Regions from separate parts of the Sporosarcina sp. GTC18466 genome, predicted to be linked through region 3. Evidence: riboswitches for the same ligand, from Rfam matches in the RefSeq annotation. Region 3 holds a riboswitch; each other region holds the start of a gene.
The links. Region 3 has a riboswitch for S-adenosylmethionine ahead of ACZ5FK_RS10915 (bifunctional homocysteine S-methyltransferase/methylenetetrahydrofolate reductase). Riboswitches for the same ligand answer to the same signal wherever they lie in the genome.

Region 1 (7,844 bases), 910 kb from region 3:
GTGACAGTCGGCCATAAAGCGCTGCTGCATAGCTGCACGATCCGTAAAGGGGCGCTTGTCGGCATGGGAGCCATCATCCTGGACGGCGCCGAAGTCGGCGAGGGGGCTTTCATCGGAGCGGGAAGCCTTGTTCCGCCCGGGAAAAAAATTCCGCCGGGCTGCCTGGCACTTGGATCGCCTGCCAAAGTCGTCCGCGAGCTGAATGAAGCGGATCTGGAAGATATGAAACGGATTGTGGACAGTTATGTCGAAAAAGGAGCCATCTATAAAGAGATGCAAAAGTGAAGGCCATGAAGGAAAGCAGAGACGGAAATCCGCTCAGCTTTCCTTTTTGCCTGTCTCACTTCTCCGTGACAAACAGATATAGAATAGCCGACAAAATCGCAGCGCCGATCAGGCCCACTGCCAGCATGATCCAAACATTCATATCGACCACCAGATTATATACCCCCATTGTATGTACAATTCACTTCTTTTCTACCATACCAAAGCAGGTCGGACAAATCAAAAAAGGAGCCGGCCGCCAAGGGCTTAGGCTCCTTTTCCATCCATTCAATTTCAGCGGACGGCAAGTCCGGACTTTTCCAGGAGTGCTTCCGCTTTGTCCGTCTGTTCCCATGGCAGTTCGACATCTGTACGGCCGAAGTGGCCATATGCCGCTGTCTGCTTGTAGATCGGACGGCGAAGATCGAGCATCTTGATGATGCCGGCAGGACGCAGATCGAATAGCTCACGCACGAGATCGACCAATTTGCTTTCCTCGATTTTGCCTGTTCCGAATGTATCGACAGAAATGGAAACAGGCTGGGCAACGCCGATGGCATAAGCGAGCTGCACTTCACAGCGTTTCGCCAAACCGGAGGCTACGATGTTTTTCGCCACGTAGCGGGCTGCGTACGATGCGGAACGGTCCACTTTCGTCGCATCCTTCCCGGAGAAGGCGCCGCCGCCGTGCCGTGCGTATCCGCCGTACGTATCGACGATGATCTTGCGCCCGGTCAAGCCAGCATCACCCTGCGGCCCGCCGATGACGAAGCGGCCTGACGGGTTGATGAAGTACTTTGTCTGAGCGTCCAGCAAGTCAGCCGGGACCACTGCGTCGATGACATATTCTTTCATGTCACGCTTGATCTCCTCAAGTGTCGTGTCAGGGTGGTGCTGCGTCGAGATGACGATTGTATCAACGCGAAGAGGGTTGTTATTTTCATCATACTCGATTGTTACTTGCGTCTTGCCGTCTGGGCGCAAGTACGGAAGGATCTCCTCTTTGCGCACTTCCGCAAGGCGGCGGGATAATTTGTGCGCAAGGCTGATCGGCAAAGGCATCAGCTCAGGCGTCTCATCGCATGCGTACCCGAACATAAGCCCCTGGTCTCCCGCGCCGATCGCTTCAAGTTCCTGATCGGACATCAGCCCTTCCCTCGCTTCAAGCGCCTGGTTCACTCCTGCAGCGATATCCGGAGACTGCTCGTCGATCGAAGTGAGGACGGACGAAGTTTCCCAGTCGAAGCCGAACTTCGCACGCGTATACCCGATCTCCTTCACTGTATCTCTTACGACTTTCGGGATATCGACGTAGGTCGTTGTCGTAATCTCCCCGATCACGAGGACAAGTCCTGTCGTGATGGTCGTTTCGCATGCGACACGCGCATTCGGGTCTTCTTCTAAAATGGCATCCAGGATGGCATCCGAAATCTGGTCACACATTTTGTCCGGGTGTCCCTCTGTTACCGATTCCGATGTGAATAGTCGGCGGTTCGTCAATGTAATTTCCTCCTTAAACAACTTGCTCATATTGATACGGTACTCTATTTGTCCCAGTTTAATCCGCTCCCAGAGAGAGTCGATGTCAACATATACAAGGAATAAGGGTCTGACAATATAAAAAGCCCTTCTCTCACGTAATGCATACATGAGGAAAGGCATCATTTCAAAGCAGCACCTTTCACTCTTATCGTCCAAGGCATGCGCCTTGCTCCAGGTTGGCACCTTTTCGCGTCAAAAGCGCGCAGGTTGCCGGGTTTCGTAGGGCCTGTCCCTCCACCAGCTCGGGATAAGAGTATCCGTTCATTTATCAATGCTACGAAAAAACGAGCTTTTTGTCAAATCATTTCGATTGAAATCGCTTGAGTTTTTAATTAGTGTAGATTATTATTCTAAATGTGTTATACTAATCGAGAAAATAAGAAACCCACAATGTGGGACTACTATGTAAAGGACGGTACGTACAATATGATATCAGCGAAGATCGAAAACGGACTCAAGGAACTTCTCGCAGGGCCGAACGTGACGATCCAGCCTTCAGTTCCTGAACTTGTCGAAAAAGCGACAGCTCGCGGAGAAGCGGAATTATCGGCAGACGGCGCACTTAGAGCCCGCACTGGAAAGTATACTGGCCGTTCCCCTAAAGATAAGTTCATCGTCGAGGAAGTCACAACGAAAGATAAGATCGACTGGGGAAAGGTGAACCAACCGATTTCATCCGATATCTTCGACTCATTATACAAAAAAGTTATCGACCATCTCAACTCCAAAGACGAATTGTTCGTTTTCAAAGGATATGCAGGTGCGGATAAGGATTCCCAGCTCTCTTTGCAAGTAATCAATGAGTTCGCTTGGCAAAACCTCTTTGTCCATCAGCTTTTCATCCGTCCAACAGAAGAGGAACTGAAGACACATGAGGCACAGTTCACAATCCTGGCGGCACCAACATTCAAAGCGGACCCAGAAGTCGACGGCACTAATTCGGAAGCGTTCGTCCTCGTTTCCTTTGAACGCCGCATCGTTCTGATCGGCGGAACTGAATATGCAGGCGAGATGAAGAAATCGATCTTCTCCGTTATGAACTTCTTGCTCCCTGAGCGCGGCATCATGCCGATGCACTGCTCCGCAAACGTAGGAGAAGAAGGAGATGTCGCCTTGTTCTTCGGTCTTTCCGGAACAGGCAAAACGACACTTTCCGCAGACGCACAGCGCAAGCTGATCGGTGATGACGAGCATGGCTGGTCGGATAACGGCGTCTTCAACATCGAAGGCGGCTGCTATGCAAAATGTATCAACCTGTCCCCTGAAAAGGAACCGGAAATCTACGGAGCGATCCGTTTTGGCGCAGTGCTGGAAAATGTAGTGTTGGATGAAGAGACACGTGTGCCGGATTATGACGATAATTCATTGACGGAAAATACGCGTGCCGCGTACCCGATCAATTTCATCGACAATATCGTAGTGCCATCTGTTGCAGGGCATCCGAAGACGATCATCTTCCTGACAGCCGACGCATTCGGCGTATTGCCTCCAATTTCGAAATTATCGAAGGAACAGGCGATGTACCACTTCCTCAGCGGCTTCACTTCGAAGCTCGCTGGTACAGAAAGAGGCGTCACATCACCTGAAGCGACATTCTCAACTTGCTTCGGCGCTCCATTCCTTCCGCTCCCTGCAACTGTGTACGCAGAAATGCTTGGAGAAAAAATTGACAAGCATGACGCTCAGGTCTTCCTTGTGAACACAGGCTGGACGGGCGGCGAATACGGCGTAGGTGAGCGTATGTCACTTAAACATACTCGCACAATGGTCCGTGCCGCTCTAGCAGGCAAATTAAACGATGTAGAGACAGAGACAAACGAAGTCTTCGGCCTTGCGATGCCTAAAGTGATCGACGGAGTGCCGAGTGAAGTGCTGAATCCGCGGAATGCTTGGGCAGATCCGGCAGCCTATGACAAGAAAGCTGCTGAACTTGCAGATCTTTTCCGGAAGAACTTCGAGAAGTTCGACAATGTATCTGAAGAAATCATTGTAAAAGGCGGACCGGTTGCCTACTAACAAATAAAATCCAGGTGCGATCAGCGCCTGGATTTTTTATTTTTGCTGCTGTTTCATCCAATCACATAATTCCCTTACGATACGTGCATTTTCCGCTGCAGGGAAATGGTGGGTGTAATCGGGAAAATACCATGTTTCATATGTCTTTCCTTTATCACGGAGAGCATCTTCCAGCATGATGGCCTGCTCGAAGGACACATTTTCATCTTTCATTCCATGGATGATCAAGACGGGTGCATCGATTTCATCGACACGGAACAGGGCCGTCCGTTCCCGATATGCATCCGGCATATTGTTTGGAGTCCCGCCGATGACGCGTTTCATCATCCTGCGCATATCCTCACGTTCATTATACGTGAAGACGACATCTGATAATCCCGCCCATACTACCACCGAGGTGATGTCATCGCGCAAGATCGCCGTCCATAACGCCATAATGCCGCCTCGTGAAAAAGAATACAGATGGATGCGCTCCTTATCGAGTTTCGGATGCTGAAGCAGCACGTCAACCCCAAACACCGCATCTTGGCGGTCTGCTCCGGCGAATTCATCCCTGCCTTCCCCGCCCCGGTTGCCCCTGTAATATGGCGCAAATACTACAAAGCCTTGAGTCGCGAATTGTGCGACGCGCGCCGGCCTCACCATGCCAACATGCTGCATGCCGCCCCGCAAATAAAGGATTCCCTCATACTTTCCGTCAGCGACCGGTTCTGCCAGCAGCCCTTTCACTTTAAGGCCATCCGACATATATGTGATCTCCTCAAGACGGACGGCGGGATTAGGAGAAGGATACTGTTTTCGATGAACAATGCTTCCGTTATCAGGCATGGCGTTCCACCCACTTCCGGATTTCCTTCATGCCTTCATCTTTCATATGAAAGCTGAGTTCCGTGCATGCATCCAATTCCTCATCTGTCATCCAGACAGCGCCAGCGGTTTCAAACAGTTGCGGGTGTTCATTGATGGAAACGACATCACCCGTCAATACTGCCTTGCAGAAGGGCGTTTCTGTTTCCACGACATATTCCGCGAATTTCACCAGATTACTGATAGTGACGCCGGTCTCTTCGATTGTCTCCCGTATCGCCGCGTCTTCGATTGTTTCACCAAGTTCCGCCTTGCCTCCCGGGAACTCGATACCGCGCTCACGATGCCGGGTGAGGAGCCACTTCCCATCATGCTTCAGCGTGATGAGGACATGTCTGGCTTCCATCCCTTTCAAGTTTTCACCGAAGGTCAATTCGACATGGGCGCCTTTCAAATCGTTAAACGTAATCATTCCCTCACATCCTTTATATTAGTGTAGCGAAGGATGACTATTTTGGAAAGAATCCCGTCTCGCCGAATCATTGCAGTGGAGACGGCTTGAAAAAAGGCAGCTGCTCTACAAACTCCTTCGTTTCCTTGTCGCCGAATTCATGGATCAACGCATAGATTTTTGCAGTCCGGCGATCAATATCATGATTGTCGCGGTCAAAGTGATACGGCACATACGGCAGATGGGATCGAAGGAAATTCCGGAACTCCAGGCGGCTCATCTGCTCAAAAAGCTGTTCAAATACCGGTATATAATCTTTCGAGACTGCGACTTCGTATTCCCAAGGTGATGAGTATTTATCATTCAATATTTGTTGGTTGACGACCGACACGTACATTTTCACTTTTTCCTGTTCCATTGATATCATCCTTTTTCTCCGTAGTATGAGAAAGAATGTCCAGTTCATACTAAAACCCGATGAGCGGAATTTCGCCCATCGGGTCATTCAATGCATTATTCGGTTCCATTAGCAGCGCGTTCTACAGCAAGCGCCACATTTTGATGTACCATCGGATCAAGCGGATGCGGGACCAGATCTCCTGGTTTCGTCGTTTCCAGGATGGCAAGTGCCGCCGCGATGAGCATTGGATACGTTATATCGTTCGTACGGGCGTTAAGCGCACCTCTGAAAATGCCGGGAAAACCAAGGACGTTGTTCACTTGCCGTCCATCAGCTGCAAACGCTGCTCCAGCTTTCAAAGCGACTTCCGGCTGGATTTCAGCATTCGGATTTGAGAGGGCTAAAATAATTTGTCCCTTCCTTACCATCTCAGGTTTAATAAGACCTTCCACGCCTGTCGTCGCAATGACGATGTCGCATGTATCCATAATGTCCTGCACGGAATGCAGAGCTTTCCCTCCGAAACTCTCCAGCCTCTGCACGGCAACCGGATTCAAATCGGAGCCGTACATCTCCTTGACACCATAATTGATCAGCATACGGCTGATCGCAAGTCCTGCCGCTCCTAGACCGATTTGGCCTACGACCGAATTGGAAAGATCTACGCCAGATTGCCGGCATGCTGATAATACAGAAGCGAGTGTGACGACTGCTGTTCCATGCTGGTCATCATGCATGACCGGAATCGGTAATTCCTTCTTCAGCCTCTCCTCTATCTCGAAACAATGCGGGGACCCGATATCTTCGAGTAAGATTCCGCCAAACCCTTTATGGATATGCTTTACTGTTTCGACGACTTGATCGGGATCGCTCGTATCGAGCAAAATAGGAATGCCGCTGATGCCCGCGAATTGATCGAACAGGACCGCCTTGCCTTCCATTACCGGCATCCCCGCGACCGGTCCGATATTTCCAAGTCCTAAAATAGCAGTCCCGTCTGTGACGATGGCGACTGTATTAGGGATGCCTGTAAAGTAATTCGCCTGCTCAGGGTCTGCCTCGATCGCTTTACACACACTTGCGACACCGGGTGTGTACACTCTGCGCAGATCGCCAAGCGAGCGGATCTCCATATTGCGCTTCATATGGATCTTTCCGCCTTCATGGGCATGAAGAACATCGTCTGTCACGGCATGGACTTGTACTCCGCCGCCGATGGCATTAATCGCATCGACAATGCTATTCAGCTGCTTTTCGCTGATACATTGCACGGAGACGTCCCGGATCATTGAAAGTGTACCGACTTTTATCGTCTGAATATCCCCGATATCTCCATCCAGCTGGCCGATTGCGGTCGCCACTTTGGCAAAGCTGCCTGGGACGGATGGTGTCTCGATGATCAAATTACGTATGAATTGCACTTCTGCCATATTAATAACCTCCACTGGTCGAACGTAGTATTGCGAAACGCACTCTATATTCTACCTCTTTCCCATTTCGGATGCCATTCATTAGACAGTAAAAATGAGCATGGCTCCTTTTCAGGTTTACACATGCTCATTCCCTTTACGCTTTTATGTCTATCGCCAATCCTTTATGTGGATGGGCTGCCTGCTCCTGCGACATCGATTTCAGCATATCAACCGCAGCGCTTGCATCCATTGTCATGGATTTCTGCAACACGGATAACTGAACAGTCGACTGCAGACTTCTCAGCTGGCTCGACATGATCGAGTTGAGATCCACCTGCATCCCCCCTAACGATACTTATATCGGCAGCTGGATGGAAATCTGAAGACAATGCTTTATTTATTGTCTTCTCCGAGGAAAGCGTTCAGCATCCATTGATGTTTTTCAATGCTTTGATATGTTGCATTCAGCAAGTCCTCCGTCATGACGTCACCTGCATCCCCTGCAAGTTCCATCCCTTTTTTCAAAGAAGACATGATTGCGGTAAAATCATCGACCACTTTTTTGACCATTTGGCCTGCGCTCTCCGTTCCGTCCGCTTCTTTTACGACAGATAGCTCAAGATGCTCTTTCATTGTGGCAGACGGCTCTCCTCCAAGGGTCAGCATACGTTCTGCGATTTCATCCATCGTTGCTGTCGCCTCGTTATATAGCTCTTCGAACTTGGCATGCAATGTAAAAAACTCCCGTCCCTTGACGTACCAGTGGAAGTTGTGGAGTTTCGTATACATGACAGACCAGGTTGCGACCTGTTTATTCAGTTCCTCAAGAAGTTCTTTCGACATTTGCTCTCTCTCCTTACGAATCGCTCTAATAATGGGTAATGCGTGTCCCTGTTAATTTACCTCTAAAAGAAATAAACTAAACATACACGATGACAAGGAGAAATGATGA
Region 2 (7,844 bases), 400 kb from region 3:
TACGATCATCATCGCGGCCTTGCCGTTCTCGTTCGTCATGCTGCTGATGGTCATATCGCTTCTCAAGGCGCTGAACAACGAAACTCCGATTACCAAACCAAAGAAACAATAAGAAAAAGGCATTGCACCGGTCATCCGTGCAATGCCTTTTCGTATGATTGATTATGCCAGTACCGCGGCCCCTTCTTTGATCCGGATGGCATGCAGCAAGTCGCTGACCATCGCATTCCCGGTCGGGTACATGCCGGCACCCGGTCCCACGAGCGTCAGAGCGCCAAGATACTCGGTTTCCGTGATGATCGCATTATCGACGCCATCGATGCTGTAGAGCGGATGATCGGGACCGAGGAGGACAGGGCCGACCTCGGCATGCGGCTTCCCATCATCATCCGTCCAAATATCCGCGATATGCCGATACCGCAAGCCGCTTTCCCTCGCTTCCACAATATCCTCGATGCTAATGTGGTCCACGCCGGCTGCCTGGACGCGCTCCCATTCCGGCTGCCGGCCAAACGCAAGGGAACTGAGGATCATGGCTTTCCGGAACGCATCCATCCCGCTCACGTCGTCCGCCGGGTCCTCCTCCGCATAACCTAGCGCCTGCGCTTCCTTAAGAGCTCCATGGAACGGAATGCCATCCTCCCGCATCTTCGTCAAAATGAAGTTCGACGTCCCATTCACGATGCCCTGGATCCGGCGCACCCGATCGCCCGCCAGCAAATTGCGGATTGTCCGGATGATCGGCACCCCGCCCGCGACAGTCGCCTCATATCCGACCGTCAAATCCCGGAATTCGGCATGCTTCAACAGGGCTGGGCCGTGTTTCGCAAACATCGTTTTATTCGCAGTAATGACATGACACCCGGCTTCAATCGCTTGAGATACATACGTATACGCCGGTTCCTCGCCGACAATTGCCTCGAAAACAGCCTCGATGCCGGGTCTCGCGAGGATCTCGTCAATTGAATCCGTCACGAGGACCCCAGACGCCGCCTTTCGCTTCTTCGCCACATCCTTCACCAAAATGGCATCGACCTCAATCGTATATCCGGTATGCGCACGGATCTGCTCCCGCTTCTCCTGCAATATTCGATAAACGCCCTCTCCAACTGTGCCGAAGCCCAGCAGCGCCACCTTGATGGACGGCATACCACCACTCCTTTCCTCATACTGCCAGCAACGAAGCAACCGGCAGTCGAATGAGACGGCCGGATGCTTGCATATTCCTGTTGATTATTTGGTTGCGCCCGTTTTGGATAATGAACGCCTATTTCTCGCCCGCGAGCGCCCGTTTCGGATAATGAACGCCTATTTACCACCCGCGAGCGCCTGTTTCGGCTGATGAACGCCTATTTACCACCCGCGAGCGCCCGTTTCGACTGATGAACGCCTATTTATCACCCGCGAGCGCCTGTTTCGGATGATGAACGCCTATTTACCACCTGCGAGCGCCCGTTTCGGATGATGAACGCCTATTTACCACCCGCGAGCGCCTGTTTCGGATGATGAATGCCTATTTACCACCCGCGAGCGCCTGTTTCGGATGATGAATGCCTATTTACCACCCGCGAGCGCCTGTTTCGGCTGATGAACGCCTATTTACCACTCGCGAGCGCCTGTTTCGACTGATGAACGCCTATTTACCACCTTCGAGCGCCCGTTTCGGCTGATGAACGCCTATTTACCACCTTCGAGCGCCCGTTTCGGACGATGAAACTGTTTTCCGCCGCATCCCGCTAGTCTCGCATCCTTGTAATCGCAGATGAGCGACCGTTTAACCGGGTGAGCGAACCATTTTGCCGGCAGATCGATTCATTTAACCCGGCGAGCGATTCATTTAACCGGCTGTTCGAACCATTTAACCTGCCGAACAATCCATTTTACCAGCCTATCAATTCATTTAGCCGGCCGATCAATCCATTACTTACAACTAAGAACACCTATTCCAAACATTAATCAACTCTGAATCGATGAACCCGGTCGGATGGCTATCGAATGAGATAGCCCGATTGCCGAATGAGGCCTCATCCATCCGTCCGGACTTCCTGCCAACAAAAGAATTTACTTTCCTGCAGCAACAGGCACTGCTTTTTCAATCGCCTGCTTCAAGTCTTCGATGATGTCGTCAGCAGACTCGAGGCCGATGGACAAGCGGATGAGCTCTTCCGAGACGCCAGAGTTCTTCAAATCCTCGGCAGACAATTGCTGGTGGGTTGTCGAAGCCGGGTGGATGATGAGCGATTTCGCGTCGCCGACGTTTGCCACATGTGACCAGATCTTCACGTTGTCAATTACCTTGCGGCCTGCTTCCCGTCCGCCTTTGATGCCGAAGACGATGATGGAGCCTGACCCGTTTTTCAAGTATTTATTCGCATTAGCGGCTGATGGATGGTCTTCGAATCCTGCATATGTCACCCAGTCGACGGCCGGATGGTCACGCAGGAACTCCGCCACTTTCTGCGCATTCTCGTTGTGCCGCGTTACACGGAGATGAAGTGTTTCCAGGCCTTGCAGGAAGTTGAACGCGCTGTCCGGATCGAGGCAAGGGCCGAAATCGCGCAGCAACTGTACGCGGAGCTTTGTGGCGAACGCGGCGTTTGCCGTATCGATGCCATAACGAAGTCCGTGGTACGTTTCATCCGGCTCTGTGAAGCCCGGGAATTTCCCTTGCGTCCAGTCGAATTTGCCGGCATCGACGACGACACCGCCAATCGTTGTCCCGTGCCCTCCGATCCACTTTGTCGCGGAATGGATGACGACGTCCGCACCGTGCTCAATCGGGTTCGCTCCGTATGGGGAAGCGAATGTGCTGTCGATGAGGAACGGGATGCCATTCTCATGGGCCACCTTCGCGACCGCTTCAATATCAAGGACATGGAGGCTCGGATTTCCGATCGTTTCGGCGAACAGCGCCTTCGTCTTATCCGTGATCGCTGCCCGGAAATTTTCAGGGTCCGTAGCATCGACGAACTTCACCGTGATGCCATAACGCGGCAGCGTCACCGCAAACAGATTGTATGTGCCGCCGTATAGATTGCTGGCAGCAACAATTTCATCGCCCGCTCCTGCGATATTCAAAATGGAAAATGCAATCGCCGCCATGCCGGATGACAACGCGACAGCAGCCGTCCCGCCTTCCAGCAGGGCAATCCGCTCTTCGAACACAGCGACAGTTGGATTGGTGATGCGCGTATAAATGTTGCCCGCCTCGGCAAGCGCGAAGAGATTCTGCGCATGCTCCGTATCGCGGAACACGAAGGATGTAGTGCGGTGGATCGGCACTGCGCGGGAACCTGTGACAGGATCCGGCTGCTGGCCGCCGTGAAGAAGTAGTGTTTCGGGTTTGAGTGGGTTGTTTGACATGTGAATGACCTCCAAAAATGTAGTAGTCAGATGAAAAAGGCAGCAGGCTTGCTGTGCGGAGGCGTTCAGGGGTTAATTGGAATAAAAAATACCCCTTTCGCTAAGGAAGAGGGGTATGCTTACGCGTATTCCTCCCCTTATCTTTCAGACCGTTCGCACGTTCTGTAGGAAGTAGCACCTTTGCAAGTTTGTCACTTGCCGGTTGCCGGGCATCACAGGGCCTAGTCCCTCCGCCGCTCTTGATAAGAGTATGGGTTAATTCAGTTTTTCATCTTGTTGAACAGTATAGAGACTCATATTTTGAAAGTCAAGAGGAAAAACAAAAATCTTTCTGAACGTTCGGATGAATGGAGAAAAAAAGGGGCTGTCCAATAAGTCCCTAAAATAAAACAGGTGGAGAAAAACGAATCGTTTTTCTCCACCTGTTTTTGGTTTTCCATCCGGTCCTCCTGAAAGCGGCTGGCGGATGCCAGCCACTTTCAGGAAGTTGTGGGCCAGTGCCACGATCCCGAATTCCGCGTTGACCTTCTCGAGGCCTCGCAAGAGAAATCCGCGGAACGACCGATTGCCCTTGATATGACCGAACACACTTTCGACCTCCACTTTCCGTTTGGCGTAGATGTCTTTGTTCGTCTCACATTCAAGGGCTGTCTTGGCTTTCGCTTTCATTTCTTCGTAGATTGGATTCCAATGGACCTGCCGGTTGCCTTTCGCTTTTGTACACTGCGCTTTAAGAGGACAGTCGGCACAATCTTCACATTCATAGATCTTATAGCTCTGCACAAGGCCGGATGCATTCTTCCTGTCCTGGTATTTCTTGAAGGGGACACGGCGTCCCTGCGGACAGATGAACTGGTCGGCCGCTTCCTCGTAGGTCCAGTTCTTCGCATTCTTGATGTCTTTTTTGTACTTCCGCGTCTGCTCCTTCAGATACGTGGAATAGGGGATCAGGAAGTCGAAACGGGATTCCTTCTCCTCGCCGATGGCGTATAGATAATTCTCTTCACTGCCATAGCCGGCATCGGCCACCACACGTGTCGGCATCGGAAGCCGGGATGCCGCAAGTTTCTCAAGATGCGGGACGAAACAGCGGGTATCGGTCGGCCGTTGATGTATCGTATAGAACACGATGAACTGATTCTCGGTCGCCATCTGTACATTATAGCCAGGCTTCAGCTGGCCGTTCTTCATATGGTCCTCTTTCATCCGCATGAACGTGGCGTCCGGGTCCGTTGTCGAGAAGCTGTTGCGATCACCGAAGAGGTCATGATGACGGGCATACTTCTGTAGACGCGGCAGGAAATCTTCCCGGATCAGTTTGGCCGGCTTCCGTAGGAGACTGCGTCGACTGCGAAGCGCTTTGCGATCGGGGACCGACTCTGTCTTCTCAATTTCCGCTGTCAGGATGTCCACCTGTTCCTCCAGTCTTTCCGCCAGCTGCTGGAGCTCTTCCGGTTTCGCTTCTTCCTTGGGGAATTCGCCAAGTTCCATGCCCTCTGCCTGCGCGATTTCATGGATGGACGCGAGTGTCTCCTGGATCTTCTCCTTCAGTTTCCCTTCGTACCGCTCTGTCGACTTCTTCCAGACGAACGAATACTTATTGGCATTGGCCTCCATCTTGGTGCCGTCCAGGAAATAGTTCTCCATTGTGATATAGTTCTCCTCGATCAGCTTTAGGATCATCGTCTCGAATAACTCATCCATCATCGCGGCCATGCGTACACTCCGAAACTCATTGAGTGTACGGAAGTCGGGTGTCTGACAGGCGGCCAGCCACATGGCAGGCAGGTTCTCCTGGATCAGCGTCTCGATTTTGCGGCTGGAGTAGACTTTCTGGGAATAGGCGTAGAGGATGACCTTAAGCATCATCTTCGGGTGGAAGGGGCTTCTCCCTCCACCGGAGTAATAGGCGAAAAGCTGCTCGTCCGGGATGGATTCGATCATCTCATCGACCACTCGCGCGACATGATGTGCCGGAATAAGTCCCTCGACATCGAAGATGGCGAATGCCTGACGGTTATTGTAGGGTTTGAACGTCCGTGTACGTACGCTTGATTGCGGGGAAATAGGTTCTGTCTCTTCAATGGAAAAGTGGAGTTGTTTTGTGGTATACTCATCACAAGTAATCTTCGGGTTACACATAAGAATCGTCCTTTCTTTGATGGGTTGTGGTGACTTCATCTTACTAGAAAGGGCGATTTTTTTGTAGTCTTTTACACGGGTCGCCAGTTGCTTGGAGTGCAAGGCGGCGACTCCTTGGGGATCAGCGTGTCAGGTGAGACCCCGCAGGAGCGCAGCGACGAGGAGGCTCACCGCACGCCCCCAGGAACGCGTCCGCCTGGAACGGAAAGCAACGGGTTCGGAGAGCTCTCGTCGGGTAATCGTTTCAACAAGAAAAGGGCTGCCACAGAAACTCAGTTTTCACTGACTTTCTGGACAGCTCCTCTCTGATTCAGATAATAAAATATGCAACCACCGATACGACAATTGACGTAATCGTCATGGCGAGAAGCGGCTTCATGGCGCGTTCACGAAGATCGCGCAGGCTGACATTCAGGCCTAGGCCGACCATGGCCGCGGTCAAGAGCCATGTTGTCAGCGTATTGACACCGGTCGTAAATCCTTCCGATACCGGGATGGAATGGCCAAGAACGTAGCTGCCGAGCACGCTGAGCAGGATGAACCCAAGGAGGAACCAAGGGAATTCGACCTTGCTTTCCCCTCCTTCTGCCGTCCCTTTGCTTTTCCGCTTCATGAAGTAAATGAATATGAAACAGAGCGGCACAAGCAGGAAGACCCGGCCGAGTTTAGCGAGCAAGGCGATGGCAAGCGCATCTTCTCCTGCCGGTTCCGCCGCGATGGCGACGTGCGCAAGCTCATGCAGGCTCATGCCCGACCAGATGCCGTAATCCGTCGGGATGAGCGGCAAGATCGGGCGCAGCAATGTGTAACCGATCGCAAAAACGGTCCCCATCATGGCAATAATCCCGACGCCGATTGCCGTGTCCTCGTCCTTCGTCTTCAAAATCGGCGCGACAGCAGCAATGGCCGCCGCCCCGCAGACACCTGTCCCGACGCCTAGCAGAAGGGAGATGTTTTCATCCGCCTTCAGCCATTTTGCGATGAGCACAGTGAGAGTGATCGCCAGCGCAATGATGAAAGCATCCCGCACAAGCAGTCCAAGGCCGTCACGGAAAACGACATCTATGTTCAGCTTTAATCCATAGAGAATGATCGCAACACGGAGCAGCTTCTTCGAGGAGAAGGTAATTCCCTGCCGGATCGCTTCCGGATAGCCGAAAAACTGCCGATAGGCGACAGCGATGATGATGGCGCTCGCCAATTGCCCGATATGGTCAAAGCCCGGAACCTTCGCCAGATAAAATCCTAAAAGTGCTATAAAAAAAGTAAATGCGACACCCGCCATCCACATGGTTCTTCTATTCGTCATAGAACTGCACCTCCTGTATCTAGGGTAATCCCTTCCAAACGATAAGTAAAATAAATTATAATAATGATTACGATAAGCAAACCATTATAAGAAAGGGGTCTGACCATGGACCAGCATCTGCAAATTTTCGTCTCAGTCGCTGAAAAGAAAAGCTTCTCCCGCGCTGCGGAAGCGCATCATATGACACAGCCTGCGGTCAGCCAATACATCCGGGCGCTGGAAGAGGAACTCGGCGTCAAGCTGCTGGAACGGACGAACAAATATGTGCGTTTGAACAAAGCCGGAGAAATTGTCTATCACCATGCGAAAGATATCTTGGCCTTATACGACAACATGCAGCGCCTGCTCGATGACCTGACCAACAAGGCAGCTGGAAAAATTTCAATAGGCGCCAGCTATACGTTCGGCGAGTACGTGCTGCCCCACATCATCGCGGAGATGAAGCGGGTGTTCCCCGCTATCATACCCTCGATCACGATCGGCAATACCGCGACCATCGCCGATTACGTCGCCAGCCACAAACTCGATGTCGGCATCGTGGAAGGGACTTTTTCCCGTTCTGAATTAATTACAGAAACACTCGCCCACGATGAAATGGTCATCGTCTGCTCGCCCGCAAATTCTTTGGCATCCGAGGAGGGTCCCATTTCGCCCGTCCGCCTGGAACATGAAACATGGATCGTCCGGGAGCACGGTTCCGGGACGAGGGAAGCCGCAGATGCGGTCTTCCGTAAACTAGGCATTTCGCCATCCTCCATGATGCGCTTCAGCAGCACGCAGCCCATCAAGGAATCCGTGGAAGCAGGGCTCGGCATCAGCCTGCTGTCGTACTGGTCCATCCAAAAAGAGCTGAAACATGGCGAACTGGCCGTACTTGACGTGCAAGGCATGCCTTACACCCGCACCTTCTCTATCGTCACCGGCAGCCCGTTCCGCACAAAAGCGCAGCAAGTCTTCATCGATCTTCTGCAAAATTATGAACTCGCCTCCCCGCATGACGGCGGGTGAGGATCCGGCAAGGCTGAACGCC
Region 3 (7,844 bases):
CGCCGCAAGCTCGCATCCTCTCCAGTACATCATCTGACAGCTTGATGCCCGGCACTTCGTGGTGCAAGAATTCGGCATTGCGGATATTCGTCAGCGGCATGATGCCGAGGAAGATCGGTGTCTCCAGATGTTTTGTCGCTTCGTGGATCTCAATGATTTTTTCCTTTGTATAGACAGGCTGCGTGATGAAATAATCAGCGCCGCACTCGATTTTCTTCTCGAGCCGCTTCACGGCACGATCCAGCACCCGGACATTCGGGTTGAAAGCAGCTGCTACTGAGAAGTTCGCTTTCTTGCGGAGCGGTTTCCCCGAGAAGGAAATCCCTTCATTCAATTGTTTGATCAGCTGCAGCAGCTCCATGCTCGATACATCATAGACGCTTGTCGCACCCGGGAAATCGCCGACTTTAGTCGGGTCCCCTGTCACCGCAAGGATATCGTGGATGCCGAGCGCATCCAGTCCCATGAGATGCGATTGCAGGCCGATCAGGTTATGGTCGCGGCACGTGATATGGACGAGCGGCCGGATGTCGTTCTCGAGTTTCAAGATCGACCCCATCGCCATGTTGCTGATCCGCGGGGAAGCGAGGGAATTGTCCGCCATTGTGACGGCGTCGACTCCTGCAGCATACAGCTGTTTCGCTCCTTCGATATAGGGGGCTGTCTCCAGGTGGCGAGGTGTATCCAGCTCGACAATCACCGTCCGCTTGGTTTTCGCCTTCTCGTGAAGCGGTTCATGGCTCGCAGGCTCCGCTTCCCGGATGATGATCGGCTTCTTCGGTCTCGCGGTCTTCTTTGTGACCGGCGCAAGACCAGCCAGATGTTTCTTGGCGGCAGCGATATGATTCGGCGTCGTGCCGCAACAGCCGCCGATGAGCCGGACGCCTTCATTCCGCAACAGGACAGCGGCCCGCCCGAAATAATCCGTCTCCGACACATAGACGATCCGTCCGTCTTCCACGTCAAGCAGACTCGCATTCGGCGCAGCGGACAGGAAAGCGCGCTCCGGCAATGTGACCGTCTCGAACGCCTGGATCGTATGATAAGGGCCGAGGCGGCAGTTGACACCGACGACATCCGCCCCGATCGCTTCCAGTTCATGGAGCGCGTCATTCAGCTGCAACCCTTGCTGCAGCACGCCGGGCTCTTCCATGGATACTTGGGCGATGATCGGCAGGTCTGTCAATCCGCGCAACTCCTTTACAACAGCGGATAACTCATTAAAATCATAATACGTCTCAAGCAACAGGCCATCCGGTTGTCCGGAAAGGAGGGGGTCTGCCTGCTCCCTGACGATACGGAGCACATCTTCTATTGACAGGTCGCTGCGCCGGACGCCACGCAGCCCGCCGATCGTGCCGAGTACGTACTGCCCGCCTGGCGCGGCCGCTTCTTTGGCGATCTGGACGGCCGCTTCGTTGAATGCTTTCACCTGATCTTCAAGGCCATAGCGGGCGAGCTTATGGCGGTTTGCGCTATATGTATTTGTCTGGATGATATCTGCACCCGCCGCAATATAATCGGAATGGATCTTGGCGATCGTCTCCGGCTTTGTCACATTCAGTTCTTCATAACAAAAATCAATGCCGTTGGAATAGAGGAGGGTCCCCATCGCTCCGTCAGCCGTCAATATATTCGTCTTCAATTTTTCTAGCAACTTCATCCCATCGCACCCTTTCATGTTATATCAGCCGGCGGCAGTGAGAAGGTTGGAAAAATAAAAAAAGCCTTCATTGAAAAAAGAAGGCTTTTACATGCGTGGAATGAACGCTCCTTCTCATCTGCCGGACAGCTTGCCCGCTGGAATTAGCACCTGACCACGTATGGCTGGTTGCTGAAGCGTCATCGGGCCAGTCCCTCGGCTTCTCTTGATAAGAATCATTATTAGGTTTTTCGAAATATTTAACACATCATAACGTGGATTCCCCATGGCGTCAACCCTCGTTTGCACAAAAGGGCGGATATGATACACTTGCGGTAGGACAAACATGGAAGGTGAACGGCTTGCGAATATTCAAATACTCGGTTCCGATCGCGATCATCGTAGGATGGATCGCCTGGTTCATGCTCGGCAATAACTTTCAGGAAGTCCCAAAGGAGCACCGTCTCTGGATCGTGCTAGGGGCGGGCCTGCTCAGCGGGATCCTCGCTTATTTCCTCTTTCCGAAAAGCGAGGAACGAAAAAAATAGAAGAAGTGGCGCACTGGCTTTCCGCTAGTGCGTCTTTTTATAGTGGGCATGAGTGCGTGCCCCCAATTATGCTCGTGAACGCCCGTTTAGCCATGTCGAACGCCTGATTCGGCCCAGGAACGCCCGTTTAGCCATGTCGAACGCCTGATTCGGCCCAGGACCGCCCGTTTAGCCATGCCGAACGCCTGATTCGGCCCAGGAACGCCCGTTTAGCCATGTCGAACGCCCGATTCGGCCCAGGAACGCCCGTTTAGCCATGTCGAACGCCCGATTCGGCCCAGGACCGCCCATTTAGCCATGTCGAACGCCCGAATCCGTCCAGGAACGCCCGTTTAGCCATGTCGAACGCCCGATTCGGCCCAGGAACGCCCATTTAGCCATGTCGAACGCCCGAATCCGTCCATGAACGCCCATTTAGCCATGTCGAACGCCCGATTCCGCCCAGGAACGCCCGTTTAGCCATGCCATGCGCCCGAATCCCAAATAACCTGCCAGGCCTTCCTCCAGCCAACGCCAACAGCCTTTCATTTGTGTTAACCTAAAATAAAATAAGGTTGACACAATACCTCGTAATCTTATATTCTAAAAATGGAATACATATTTGGAAATGGAAATGGGGTTATTTGTATGACGACTGCTACAGTAAAGCAAAAGGGGAGTATGAGTGCGCTGAGCCTGGTGTATTGCGCCATGTTCGCTTCACTCATGATGATCGGTGCCAATATTACATCGTTCGTGCCGTTTTTAGTGGTCGGCGGGGTGCCGATCACCTTGCAGACATTCTTCGCCGTTCTTGCGGGATTGCTGCTCGGCAGCCGGCTTGGGGCGGTTGCCATGACGGTCTATATGGCTGTCGGCCTGGCGGGTGCACCTGTATTTGCGAAATTCTCGGGTGGGTTTGGCCAGCTCCTCAGTCCGACATTCGGGTTTGTCGTTTCCTTCATTATCGTCGCCTATATAGTAGGGAAGATTGTTGAGAAGAACAGCAGCTTGAAATCCTATATTGCAGCTGCGATTTTGGGGACGGTCATCAACTACCTGATCGGCACGAACTGGATGTATTATGCCTATAAGTTATGGGCTGCTGCACCCCCGGTATTTACGTACAAGATTGCATGGGCCTGGATGGTGCCTCCGCTGCCGAAAGATTTCCTCCTGGCCATACTGGCTGGAATCTTTGGCTACAGGATGTCTAAAGTGCTCAAGATCAAGAGGGCGCTGCGATGAATTATGAAGCACTCGCTGATCGTGTATTGCAAGGACATGAGTTGACCGGCGCGGAGGCGCTGTCCATATTGGAGTCGCCGGATGAGGATCTGCTTCCTCTTCTCCACGCTGCTTATAAGATTCGGAAACATTACTTTGGCAATAAAGTAAAACTCAACATGATCATTAATACAAAATCCGGCCTTTGTCCGGAAAACTGCGGATATTGCGCACAATCGATCGTCTCAAAAGCACCCATCGAGAAGTATGCGATGATGAAACAGGAAGAGATTGTCGCGGGAGCGGAACGGGCTGCAGCTGCTAGCGCGGGAACATATTGCATCGTCGCAAGCGGCAGGGGGCCGGTGAACCGGGAACTCGATATCGTCGTTGAATCCGTTAAGGAGATCAAAGAGAAGCATCCTCAAATGACGGTTTGCGCATGTCTCGGCATCTTGAAGCCGGGCCAGGCGGAACGTCTCAAAGAAGCGGGCGTCGACCGGTACAATCATAACCTCAACACATCTGCCGCCCACCATAGCAGCATTACGACTTCTCACACGTATGAGGACCGTGTTAGTACGGTTGAATCTGCAAAGACCGCAGGCATCTCGCCTTGTTCGGGAGTCATCATCGGCATGCGTGAAACGAGAGAGGACGTCATCGATATGGCACGCAGCCTCCGCGTGCTGGACGCGGACTCCATACCGGTCAACTTCCTGCATGCGGTCGACGGCACGCCGCTCGAAGGCACGGATGAGCTGACACCCCTTTACTGCTTGAAAGTGCTCAGCCTTTTCCGGTTCATCAATCCATCCAAGGAGATCCGGATTTCGGGCGGACGGGAAGTGAACCTGCGCTCGCTCCAGCCGCTTGGCCTATATCCTGCGAATTCCATCTTTGTCGGTGATTATTTGACGACAGCGGGCCAGGAAGGTGACAACGATCTTCAAATGCTCAAAGACCTCGGTTTCGAAGTCGACCTGCTTCCACTTCAAAAAGAGGCTGCCAGTATTTCTTGAATAATTCCTGCCAACCAAAAAGCACGCAGCCGGCTTCTCGCCGCGCGTGCTTTTTCGTCATACCCGGTATGGTTCCAAGATGTTCTCCTTCCCGTCCGTCAAAAAGTTGAACACTTTATCTGAAGGGTCGTATGGTTCTCCGTAAAATGCTTCATCCTTGTACGTATGGATATCTTCGTACGTCTGTTTCATCGCTTCGTAAACACTTTTCTCATCCGCATCTTTCGGGGACCAATACAGGATCTCGAGGTCATTGTGCTCGCCTGTCGCGATTGAACGGCGGCGATATCCGATGCGGGAAGCGTGGTGGAAATGTTCCCTTGCGTAAAAACGCAGGCGCTTCATCGTATCGGTATCCTCATAATCAACCGGTTCCACTTCGAGGATGATCGGCTTCCCTTTCTTTTTCAATGACATCAGCAACTTCTTTCCCAGTCCTGCGCCGCGTGATTCGGCGGAGACAAAAAGGTAATCAATGAAAATGAAAGATTCCATCTCAACATACATTAGAACGTGATGAGGTCCTTCTTCTTTTATATAGACATTCTTCTTATCTTTCAGCAGCGCGTCCATATGTTCTTTTGACTTCATTTCTTCAATCGGGAAGTACTCACTCAGCTTCTTGTACCAGTTCATGTTGGTAAATCTCCTCCACAGTCGCTATGTACCTGGAGCTTTTTGTTTAAAGAGGGGCCAGTCGTGTGTATAGCATAGGTGTCAATGCTTTGGGGGAAGGACCCTAAATAAGAGGAAAAAAGAGGTCAGAAAAAAATCCTCAGCTTACTGTATACCCGTTCTCACCATATGCAAACATTTTTCCGGATAGTAGGCAAATTCATTGCGAAAATCAAATGGAATCATGTAATATAAAGTCAAAGATAGTCAAAGTCAATTGACATTCACACTTCGAAAGGGAAGGAGTGAAAAACATGCGGAACATTTCGGACATAATTGAAGGGTATTTAAAAATGATTATCGAAAAGGGAGATAACGGCGTCATTGAGATCAAGCGGAGTGAAATCGCGGAGAAGTTCCAATGCGTTCCCTCGCAGATCAATTATGTCATTAATACCCGTTTCACACTGGAACGCGGCTATGCGGTTGAATCGAAACGGGGAGGGGGCGGATATATCCGAATCTACAGGGTGCAGACCAATTCGCATAAAGAATTGATCGAACATATCGTAGAGGGAATCCGTGAGGGCGCCACCTATACAATGGCTGAAGATGTCATATACAGATTGCTGCAAGAAGAAGCGGTCTCTGAGCGCGAAGCGAAAATCATCCTGGCCGCTGTTGACAGGACGACACTCCATTACCCGATTCCTGAACGCGATCATATCAGGGCCCGCATATTACGGGCGATGCTCTTGACGCTTCTGTACGAACAACAGGACGACTAGTGAAACTTACGAATTTGAGGTGGCCTATATGTTATGTGAAATCTGCAATGAAAGACCGGCTTCTGTCATCTTCACACAAGAGACGATGCACGGGGCGACGGAACGCCATCTGTGCGAGAGATGTGCATTCCAATCGCAGATGTCCCACTATGGATCGGGTGAGGAGCCATTATCGATCCAGCAATTTCTATCAAATTGGCTGAGCGGAACAGAAGCCATGCAAGTGCAGCAGGCAAGAGAATCATTCCCTGAAGGGCCGAAATGCCCAGAGTGCGGCCTGACGTTCCGGAAATTTCTTGATGTCGGCAAATTTGGATGCCCGACCTGTTATGAAACATTCCGGGAACGGCTTCCTAGACTGTTTGTCAAACTTCACAATGGGCACTCGGTCCATAAAGGGAAAGTTCCCGTTTCCTTCAATGAGCAGTACGCCCTCAAAAAGCGTGTGGAAGAAATTCGCAGAAAGATGCAGGATGCGATCGCTGAGGAACGATTCGAGGAAGCCGCTGCTCTGCGTGATGAAGCGAATGAGCTGAAACGGATGCTGGCGGAAGGAGGAGGCTCAGGCAATGTCGATCGATAAGTTCATGAAAAATGCGGTGACAGGCTGGATGACTTCCCATGGTGAGCATTCGGATATCGTCATGTCGACAAGGGTCAGACTTGCTCGCAACCTTCGGGGGCATCGGTTCCCGATCGCCGCTACAGACGAAGATGCGAAAGAAGTTGATAGGCAAGTAGCGGATAGCTTGCTTAATTCAGAAAAAAATGGGTATTCCTATATGAAGATGTCTGATTTACCTGTGCTGGATCGGCAGGTGCTCGTCGAGAAGCATCTGATCAGTCCGCAATTGACCGATCCTAAGCGCCAGGGGGCAGTCATCCTGTCTGATGATGAGAAAGTGAGCATCATGGTGAATGAGGAAGATCATGTGAGGATCCAGTGCATTTATCCGGGTCTTCAGATTGACACGGCATACGAAATGGCGAATGAGGTCGATGATGATCTGGAAAAGAAACTGCCGTACGCATTTGATGAGGAATTCGGCTATTTGACAAGCTGTCCATCCAATACGGGCACTGGCATGCGTGCGTCCGTCATGATGCACTTGCCGGCTCTGACAATGACGAAGCAGATTAACAGGATTGTCCCGGCGATCTCGCGTCTCGGATTTGTCGTCCGCGGCAGTTACGGCGAAGGAAGCGAAGCGCTCGGCAACATTTATCAAGTCTCGAATCAGGCGACGCTCGGAAAGACAGAGAAAGAAATCCTGTCGGAGCTGAAAAATATCACGATGCGGATCATAGCCCACGAGAGGAGATCGCGTGAGCTGCTTCTCGCCAAATCGAAACTGGCCGTCGAAAATAAGCTGTTCCGTTCCCTCGGGGTGATCTCGTTTGCCCGGATCCTTCCCTCCGAAGAAGCGGCAAGATGCCTGTCGGATGTCCGTCTCGGCATCGACCTTGGTCTCATCGAAGACCTTGACATGACGATTCTGAATGAGCTGATGGTCTTCATGCAGCCTGGCTTCCTTCAGCATTTTGCGGGATCCGAGCTTTCGGCAGAAGAACGGGATGTCTTCCGGGCGAAAATGTTCCGCGAACGCCTTGCGCCGGATTGCCAGGATCAAGCTGATAGCAGCGGGGAATGAGCATCTTCTTTGCACAGGCAAATGCCGTTTAGTATAATTAAGTCAAAGATAGTCAAAGTCAAACAAAGGACATCTTTTACGAAATGGAAAAACGCCTATATCTTCCGTATAGGAATGAGGGCGGGTTTTTCCTTCATATGCATGTCTTATAAGTTTTGTTTAAAAAAAGAGTTCCCTCTCCCTTTGCCGGAGAGTTTTTATGAAACACGATAAAGGAGTGGAATGGATATGATGTTCAACAACCGTCTTACACAACGGGCGCAGAAAGTTCTGCAGCTTGCACAAGAAGAAGCAATCCGTATGAAACACGAATCCATCGGCACTGAACATATTTTACTCGGCCTCATCAGAGAAGGCGGCGGCATTGCCGC
Region 4 (7,844 bases), 840 kb from region 3:
AAGTACGGCGTCAGCCGGGAAGACCAGGATGCATTCGCCGTGCAGTCACACGAACGGGCGGCAAAAGCGATCGCGGAAGGGAAATTTGTCGACGAAATCGTGCCTGTCGAAGTGACGAAGCGCTATGTCGATGACAGCGGCAAGCTGCAGGAGAAGTCGTTTTTATTCGAAATGGATGAAGGCGTCCGGAAAGGCACCTCCATGGAAGTGCTCGCGAAACTGCGCCCGGCGTTCAATGTGAAAGGAAGCGTGACGGCAGGGAACGCCTCGCAGACATCGGACGGCGCGGCATCCGTCCTGCTGATGGACAGGGAGAAGGCGGAAGCGCAAGGGCTGAAGCCGCTCATGAAATTCCGGTCGTTCGCGGTCGGCGGCGTGCCCCCTGAAGTGATGGGGATCGGGCCGATCGAAGCGGTGCCGAAAGCGCTGAAACTGGCAGGTCTGTCGATTGACGATATCGATCTGTGGGAGCTCAACGAAGCATTCGCCTCCCAGTCGATCCAGGTCATCCGCCACCTCGGCCTTGACATGGATAAAGTGAATGTCAACGGCGGCGCGATTGCGCTCGGCCACCCGCTCGGCGCGACAGGTTCCGTATTGACACTCCGCCTCATGAACGAGCTGCGCAGACAGAACAAGCAGTTCGGCGTCGTTACTATGTGCATCGGCGGCGGCATGGGCGCAGCAGGCGTATTCGAATTACTGTAATTCTTTTGAGATAAAAGGAGGAACATGAAATGACAGAAACGAAAACGAATGATTTGATCCGCGGCGGCGCCTTTCTGATCGAAGATATCGAGCCGGAGCGCGTATTCACGCCGGAGGATTTCACAGACGAGCAGAAAATGATCGCGAAAACGACAGAGGACTACGTGAAAAACGAAGTGCTCCCGGTCATCGACAAACTGGAGAACCATGAATTCGAAAACTCGGTCCGCCTTTTGAAATCGGCAGGCGACCTCGGCCTTCTCGGAGCAGATGTGCCGGAGGAATACGACGGCCTCGGCCTTGATAAGATCTCGTCCGCATTGATTGCTGAGAAGATGTCCGTCGCTGGCGGCTTCTCGATCACGCACGGCGCGCACGTCGGCATCGGAACGCTTCCAATCGTCCTGTTCGGCAATGAAGAGCAGAAGAAAAAGTACTTGCCGAACTCCGTATCGGGCGACAAGATCTCCGCGTATGCGCTCACTGAGCCGGGTTCCGGTTCGGATGCGCTTGGCGCGAAGACGACGGCAAAATTGAATGAAGCTGGCACTCACTATATTTTGAACGGGGAGAAGCAGTGGATCACGAACGCAGGATTTGCTGATGTATTCGTGGTATATGCAAAAATCGACGGCGACAAGTTCTCCGCATTCATCGTGGAGCGCGACTTCCCGGGCGTTTCGGTCGGAGCGGAAGAGAAGAAGATGGGCATCAAATCGTCTTCGACTCGGACATTGATCCTCGAAGACGCGGAAGTTCCGGTCGAGAACCTGCTGGGCGAAATCGGCCGCGGCCATATCATCGCTTTCAACATCCTGAACATCGGACGCTATAAGCTGGGCGTCGGCACGATCGGCGGCTCGAAGCGTGCACTTGAACTGGCAATCAGCTATACGAACCAGCGGAAGCAGTTCAACACGCCGATCTCATCCTTTAATTTGACAAAGGAAAAAATCGCGACGATGGCTTCGAAATTGTATGCGACAGAAAGCTTGATTTACCGCACAGTCGGCTATTTCGAAGAGCGCAATAGCCAGATGACGCCGGAAGAGCAGAAAGACGGAAAAGCGGTTGCGGCGTCCATCGCGGAATATGCGATCGAATGCTCCATCAACAAAGTCGTCGGCTCGGAAGTCCTGGATTATATCGTGGATGAAGCGGTCCAATTGCACGGCGGATACGGCTTCATGCAGGAATATGAAGTGGAGCGCATCTACCGTGATTCCCGTATCAACCGGATCTTCGAAGGCACAAACGAAATCAACCGCATGATCGTGCCAGGCACATTCATGAAGAAGGCGCTGAAAGGCGAATTGCCGCTTCTTGAGCAGGCGCAAGGCCTGCAAGAGGAATTGCTCATGATGATGCCGGAGGAAGTCGAAGATAAGGCGCTTGCGCAAGAGAAGATGCTCGTGAAAAACGCGAAGAAGATCGGCCTTCTCGCTGCTGGCATGGCGGCGCAGCGTTTCGGAACGAAGCTCGAGCAAGAGCAGGAAGTCCTCGTGAACATTGCGAACATCGCAAACAACATCTTCGCAATGGAATCCGCATTGCTCCGTACGGAAAAAGCGGTCGCGAAGAACGGCGAAGAGAAAGAAAAGCAGAAGATCCTCTACACAGAAATCTTCTGCCAGGAAGCATTCGAAGCGATCGAGAAGGATGCGAAGGAAACCCTTCTTGCGTCCGTTGAAGGCGATAACCAGCGCATGATGCTGTCCGCGCTTCGTAAGCTGACACGCTCGAACCCGTACAATATCATCGCGAAAAAACGCGAAGCGTCCGTCAAGTTGATCGAAGCGGAAAAATACGTAGTCTGATCATCACGTCCAGGCAGGACTTCTTGCCTGGACGATTTTCTGCTATACTGAAAAGAAAAACGGGGTGCATCAGTGATGATTACACTATATGGCTATCCGAAATGCGGCTCATGCCGGAAAGCGAAGAAATGGTTCGAGGAGAAAGGGATCGGCGTGAACGACATCAACATCGCCGAGAATCCGCCATCCGAAGAGGAGCTGAAAGAACTGGTCCGCCAGTCGGGACTTGACCTGAAGAAGTTTTTCAACACGAGCGGCATGAAATACAGGGAGCTCGGATTGAAGGACAAACTGCCGGGCATGACGGAAGAGGAGAAGATCCGCCTGCTTGTATCAGACGGCATGCTCATCAAGCGGCCGATCGCGACAGACGGCGCGCGGGCGACCGTCGGCTTCCGTGAAGACGCCTATGAAGAGACATGGTCACGCGATTAACTTCCTTGTCTTTACGCAGAAGATATGTCAAAATTGAAGAGAAGAAAACATGTATCTATATGGAGGGTTATGGGATGAGCACACCTACAAATCTACGTTATTCTGAAGAACACGAATGGGTGAAGGACGAAAGCGGCAAGTACCGCATCGGCATCACACACTTCGCACAATCTGAACTTGGCGACATCGTATTCGTCGAACTTCCACAAGTGGGAGACGAACTGAAAGCGGATGAGCCATTCGGCAGCGTGGAATCCGTCAAGACGGTTTCCGAACTATACGCACCGATCAGTGGTAAAGTCGTCGAAGTCAACGAAGACCTCGAAGACAGCCCGGAACTTGTGAACGAATCTCCGTATGAAGGCGCTTGGATGGTCGTCGTCGAAGCATCCGACGAATCCGAGCTTGAAGCGCTCATGTCTGCGGAAGACTACGACAAAATGACAGTTGGCGAGTAATTGAGATGAAGGCGTCGGACATTCCGGCGCTTTTTTCTTATGGCGCCGGAGAGGAGCAAGGCATATGGACGACAGCAGAGTGATCTTTGTGGAAGGCGGTTCCGACCGCAAACGGCTGCTATCCGTGCTGGCGGAACCCGTAGACATCGTCTGCACAAACGGCACCGTCAGCCCGTACAAACTGGAAGAACTCATCGCCCCCTACGAACAGCACGATATCTACGTCTTCGTCGACGCCGACGACTCCGGCGACGAACTGCGGGCGCTCTTCACACGCACCTGGCCCGAAGCGATCCACCTCCACACCGAACGCGCCTACCGCCAAGTTGAAACGACCCCGTACCGTGCCCTCGCCATCATTTTGATGGCGGAGGGGTTTGCGGTCCGGACGGATTTGCTTTATTGATGGGGGTTGGCTGATAACGGAAATAGGCGTCCGCCGGCCGAAAATGGGCGTTCCAGTTGGTAAATAGGCGTTCGAGGTCTGTAAACGGGCGTTCGGGCTGGTAAATAGGCGTTCGAGGTCTGTAAACGGGCGTTCGGACTGGCAAATAGGCGTTCGAGGTCTGTAAACGGGCGTTCGGACTGGTAAATAGGCGTTCACGGGACATAAACCGATCGTTCCGGCGTCTAATCGGTCGCCCGCCCTGCTAAACCGTTCATACCGTTCCACCCCGCCGGTTCATTTCATGTTTGCCCGCTGAACTGCTATACTAAAAAACACATTTGACAGACAGAGGAGGACGTGACGTGGAGCAGTGGACGCGGGAGCAGTGGGAGGAGATGCGGTCTGTTCATCCGGACATCGCCTATTATTTGTATACGCCGCTGTGCGGGACATGCCAGGTGGCTTCTAAAATGCTGGAGGTCGTGACGGCGATGAAACCGGAGCTGAAGATCGGCAAAGCGGATTTGAACTTTGTGGAGAGCGTGGCGGCCGATTATGAGATCGAGAGCGTGCCGTGCCTGCTGATCCAGAAGGACGGGGAGCTGGCGAAGAAGATTTATGCATTCCAGTCGGTGCCGTACTTGCTTGAAAAATTAAGTTGACACCCGAAATGAAAGCATGGTATAACTGTTACCAATCAACCGATAACTGAATATGTCGCTCTTATTGAGAGAGGTGGAGGGAAGTGCCCTATGAAGCCCGGCAACCGTCACGGAAGTGAAATGGTGCCAAATCACGCAAAGCGTTTGCTTTGGAAGATGAGAGATCGGAAACACGTATATTTGTGATGCGTATTGCCTTTCTGCTTGTCTGCGGAAAGGCTTTTTATTTTGCCGCGAAGAGCGACTACTAGAATCGACAACAATGAGAGAGGTGAACGGCATGATCCGGTTAACGGACGTTACGAAGCGGTATGGCAAACAAAACTCGAGTACCCTGGCGGTCGATGGCGTTTCGCTTGCCATCCAGCCGGGCGAGATTTATGGCATCATCGGATACAGCGGTGCCGGAAAGAGTACGCTGATCCGGTTATTGAATGGGCTGGAGCAGCCGACGAGCGGATCCATCCAGATTGCGGGCAAGGAGATCGCCTCCATCACGGCGAAGGAGCTGCGGGAGGTCCGGCAGAAAGTGAGTATGATCTTCCAGCATTTCAACTTGCTGTGGTCGCGGACGGTGAAAGCGAATATCGCTTTTCCGCTCGAGATCGCAGGCATGCCTCGCAAGGAGAGGGAGCGCCGGGTGGACGAGCTGATCGATCTTGTCGGCTTGCGCGGCAGGGAAGACGCCTATCCGTCTGAGCTGTCGGGGGGCCAGAAGCAGCGGGTCGGGATTGCCCGGGCGCTGGCGAATGAGCCGGACATGCTGTTATGTGACGAAGCGACATCCGCGCTGGATCCGGAAACGACCGATCAGATCCTGGACCTCTTGACGGATATCAATGAGCGGCTCGGACTGACGATTGTCATGATCACGCATGAGATGCATGTCATCCGGAAAATCTGCCATCAGGTCGCAGTCATGGAGGCGGGCAAAGTCGTCGAAGCGGGACGCGTTTTGAATGTCTTCCAGCATCCGAAAGCGGCCATCACGAAGCGGTTCATCTCCCAGGTGACCGAGAGCGCTGGCGCGGAGCAGACATTGAGCCATATCCGGGAGGAGATCCCGGGGGGCACACTCGTCAAGCTTGTGTTCATCGGCGAAAAGACCGAGCAGCCGGTGCTCTCCAGCGTCATCCGCAAATACGGAATCGACGTCAATATTGTCCAGGGGAATATCTCGCATACGCAGGGCGGCGCGTACGGTACGCTTCTGCTGCAGTTCACAGGGGATGCCGTGCCGGAAGCGATCCGATTTTTGAAAGAGGAAGGCGTACAAGCGGAGGTGATCGGCCATGAGTGAGTTGTTCCCGAACGTCGACTGGACGAAGATGTGGGAAGCGACAGCGGAAACGGTCTATATGACTGCCATTTCGACCGTCTTCACGCTCGTCATTGGCATCCTTCTCGGCCTCGTTCTGTTCTTGACGAGCAGCGGCCAGCTGTGGGCCAACCGGATCGTTAACGCGGTGACCGGCGCGCTTGTCAACGTCTTCCGGTCGATCCCGTTCCTGATCCTGATCATCCTGCTGTTCCCGCTGACGAAATTGCTCATCGGCAAAGTCATCGGGCCGGATGCAGCACTGCCCGCCTTGATCGTCGGGGCGGCGCCGTTTTACGGCCGCATGGTGCTCATCGCCTTGCAGGAAATCGATAAGGGAGTCATCGAAGCGGCCCGTTCAATGGGTGCGAAGACGCGGACCATCATCTTCAAAGTGCTTCTTCCTGAATCAATGCCCGCACTCATCTCCGGCATCACCGTCACGGCGATCGCCCTCGTTGGCTACACGGCGATGGCGGGCGTCATCGGTGCAGGGGGGTTAGGGAATCTCGCCTATCTGGACGGATTCCAGCGCAACCGCGGCGATGTGACCTTCGTCGCGACCGTCATCGTCCTCATCATCGTGTTCATCCTCCAGTTCATCGGGGATACGGCAGTGAAGAAACTGGACAAACGATAAAATCGGGCACAGCCCTTTTGAATAAAAACAAACACCAAAGGAGAGAGACACATGAAAAAACTGACACTCGCATTTCTCACCGCATTACTAGTGCTGGCGCTTGCTGCGTGCGGATCAAAAGACAAGGAGAACGCGGACGATAAGACGATCGTCATCGGCGCATCCAATACACCGCATTCATTCATCCTGAAAGAGGCGGCGCCGCTTCTTGAGAAGAAAGGCTACAAGCTCGACATCCGCACGTATCAGGATTACGTCCTGCCGAATAAAGACCTGGATTCCGGTGACCTTGACGCAAACTACTTCCAGCATATCCCCTACATGGAAGAGCAGATCAATGATTTCGGCTATGATTTCGTCAACGCAGGTTCCATCCATATCGAACCGATCGGCGTCTACTCGAAAAAATACAAATCACTCGACGAACTACCGGACGGTGCGACAATCCTGATGAGCAACTCGGTGACCGACCATGGCCGCGTGCTTGCGATGCTTGAAGAAAAAGGGCTTATCAAACTTGATGAGAATGTAGATAAAGTGAAAGCGGAAGTCAAAGATATCACGGAAAATCCGAAGAACATCGAATTCGATGCGAACTACGAGCCGGCGCTCATGCCGCAGCTCTACAACAATGACGAGGGAGATGCGCTCCTCATCAATTCCAACTATGCGATCGACGCGGGGCTGGATCCGCAGAAAGACGCAATCGCACTAGAAGCGCAGGATTCACCGTACGTCAACATCATCGCTGTCAAAAAAGGTGATGAGAACAAAGAGTCCATCAAAGCGCTCGTCGAGGTGCTGAAATCCAAAGAGATCCAGGACTTCATCATGAATGAATGGAAAGGCTCTGTTGTCCCCGTGACAGCAAAGTGAAGGAAAAAAGCTGCCCGGACAGTCACATCTGTCCAGGCAGCTTTTTACGTGAAAAGGAAAGGGAGCAAGACCGCAAGTCCGATAACGACGATGATGAACACCCAGGAAAGCGGATGGGCCCAGTTATTGGTCCAGCCGACGCCGAACCGTTTCTCGAGAAAGACGGAAGGGTCTTGCCGGTTATAGTAGAAGACGCCGAGTTTCCAGTACTGGTCATCGTCCCGGTCGATGACCTCCCCTTTTCTGCCGGACCCTTGCGTCTTGATCCGGCTGCCGCCCTGTCCGGTTGTGACCGACAGAAAGATGGCGCCCCCCGTCATAAAGACGACCAGGACTAGCGGAAGATACAGCAGCCACGCAGCAGGAAGAGGATATACCATCGAAATGGTAATGAAAGAGAACAGCAGTGTCAACAGAATGCTGCTCAACAGAAGATAGCCGGACCATCTTTTTCTGAACTTGGCGACTTGCTGGAAGGATTCTTCGGGCCTGGATGCGTCAACTTGCAATTTTGATTTTGCGATCGCGAAATTGATGAACAG

Region 1: it holds a riboswitch for S-adenosylmethionine, as region 3 does, so the genes downstream of both, metK (methionine adenosyltransferase) here and ACZ5FK_RS10915 (bifunctional homocysteine S-methyltransferase/methylenetetrahydrofolate reductase) in region 3, are expected to answer to the same signal.
Region 2: it holds a riboswitch for S-adenosylmethionine, as region 3 does, so the genes downstream of both, ACZ5FK_RS08835 (O-acetylhomoserine aminocarboxypropyltransferase/cysteine synthase family protein) here and ACZ5FK_RS10915 (bifunctional homocysteine S-methyltransferase/methylenetetrahydrofolate reductase) in region 3, are expected to answer to the same signal.
Region 4: it holds a riboswitch for S-adenosylmethionine, as region 3 does, so the genes downstream of both, ACZ5FK_RS15400 (methionine ABC transporter ATP-binding protein) here and ACZ5FK_RS10915 (bifunctional homocysteine S-methyltransferase/methylenetetrahydrofolate reductase) in region 3, are expected to answer to the same signal.

The regions. Positions count from the first base shown of each region.
Region 1 is NZ_AP044037.1:3,148,390-3,156,233, reverse strand. Features, by position in the region: gene ACZ5FK_RS15895 (gamma carbonic anhydrase) at 1-285, shown strand, start outside; gene metK (methionine adenosyltransferase) at 559-1,707, opposite strand; SAM riboswitch class I at 1,949-2,060, opposite strand; gene pckA (phosphoenolpyruvate carboxykinase (ATP)) at 2,233-3,822, shown strand; gene ACZ5FK_RS15880 (alpha/beta hydrolase family protein) at 3,859-4,650, opposite strand; gene ACZ5FK_RS15875 (NUDIX domain-containing protein) at 4,643-5,101, opposite strand; gene ACZ5FK_RS15870 (transposase) at 5,169-5,498, opposite strand; gene ACZ5FK_RS15865 (NAD-dependent malic enzyme) at 5,594-6,910, opposite strand; gene ACZ5FK_RS15860 (YjfB family protein) at 7,047-7,232, opposite strand; gene ACZ5FK_RS15855 (Dps family protein) at 7,286-7,735, opposite strand; gene yidD (membrane protein insertion efficiency factor YidD) at 7,844-7,844, shown strand, end outside.
Region 2 is NZ_AP044037.1:1,830,131-1,837,974, forward strand. Features, by position in the region: gene ACZ5FK_RS08825 (glycine betaine uptake BCCT transporter) at 1-112, shown strand, start outside; gene ACZ5FK_RS08830 (homoserine dehydrogenase) at 163-1,149, opposite strand; gene ACZ5FK_RS08835 (O-acetylhomoserine aminocarboxypropyltransferase/cysteine synthase family protein) at 2,062-3,363, opposite strand; SAM riboswitch class I at 3,498-3,612, opposite strand; gene ACZ5FK_RS08840 (IS1182 family transposase) at 3,619-5,607, opposite strand; gene ACZ5FK_RS08845 (YeiH family protein) at 5,816-6,814, opposite strand; gene ACZ5FK_RS08850 (LysR family transcriptional regulator) at 6,920-7,822, shown strand.
Region 3 is NZ_AP044037.1:2,234,158-2,242,001, forward strand. Features, by position in the region: gene ACZ5FK_RS10915 (bifunctional homocysteine S-methyltransferase/methylenetetrahydrofolate reductase) at 1-1,663, opposite strand, end outside; SAM riboswitch class I at 1,775-1,878, opposite strand; gene ACZ5FK_RS10920 (histidine kinase) at 2,005-2,190, shown strand; gene ACZ5FK_RS10925 (biotin transporter BioY) at 2,818-3,417, shown strand; gene bioB (biotin synthase BioB) at 3,414-4,418, shown strand; gene ACZ5FK_RS10935 (GNAT family N-acetyltransferase) at 4,476-5,054, opposite strand; gene ACZ5FK_RS10940 (CtsR family transcriptional regulator) at 5,348-5,821, shown strand; gene ACZ5FK_RS10945 (UvrB/UvrC motif-containing protein) at 5,850-6,404, shown strand; gene ACZ5FK_RS10950 (protein arginine kinase) at 6,391-7,473, shown strand; gene clpC (ATP-dependent protease ATP-binding subunit ClpC) at 7,702-7,844, shown strand, end outside.
Region 4 is NZ_AP044037.1:3,070,548-3,078,391, forward strand. Features, by position in the region: gene ACZ5FK_RS15370 (acetyl-CoA C-acetyltransferase) at 1-708, shown strand, start outside; gene ACZ5FK_RS15375 (acyl-CoA dehydrogenase family protein) at 738-2,525, shown strand; gene ACZ5FK_RS15380 (arsenate reductase family protein) at 2,601-2,960, shown strand; gene gcvH (glycine cleavage system protein GcvH) at 3,035-3,418, shown strand; gene ACZ5FK_RS15390 (toprim domain-containing protein) at 3,483-3,824, shown strand; gene ACZ5FK_RS15395 (thioredoxin family protein) at 4,169-4,468, shown strand; SAM riboswitch class I at 4,527-4,631, shown strand; gene ACZ5FK_RS15400 (methionine ABC transporter ATP-binding protein) at 4,749-5,768, shown strand; gene ACZ5FK_RS15405 (methionine ABC transporter permease) at 5,761-6,426, shown strand; gene ACZ5FK_RS15410 (MetQ/NlpA family ABC transporter substrate-binding protein) at 6,478-7,302, shown strand; gene ACZ5FK_RS15415 (DUF1648 domain-containing protein) at 7,347-7,844, opposite strand, start outside.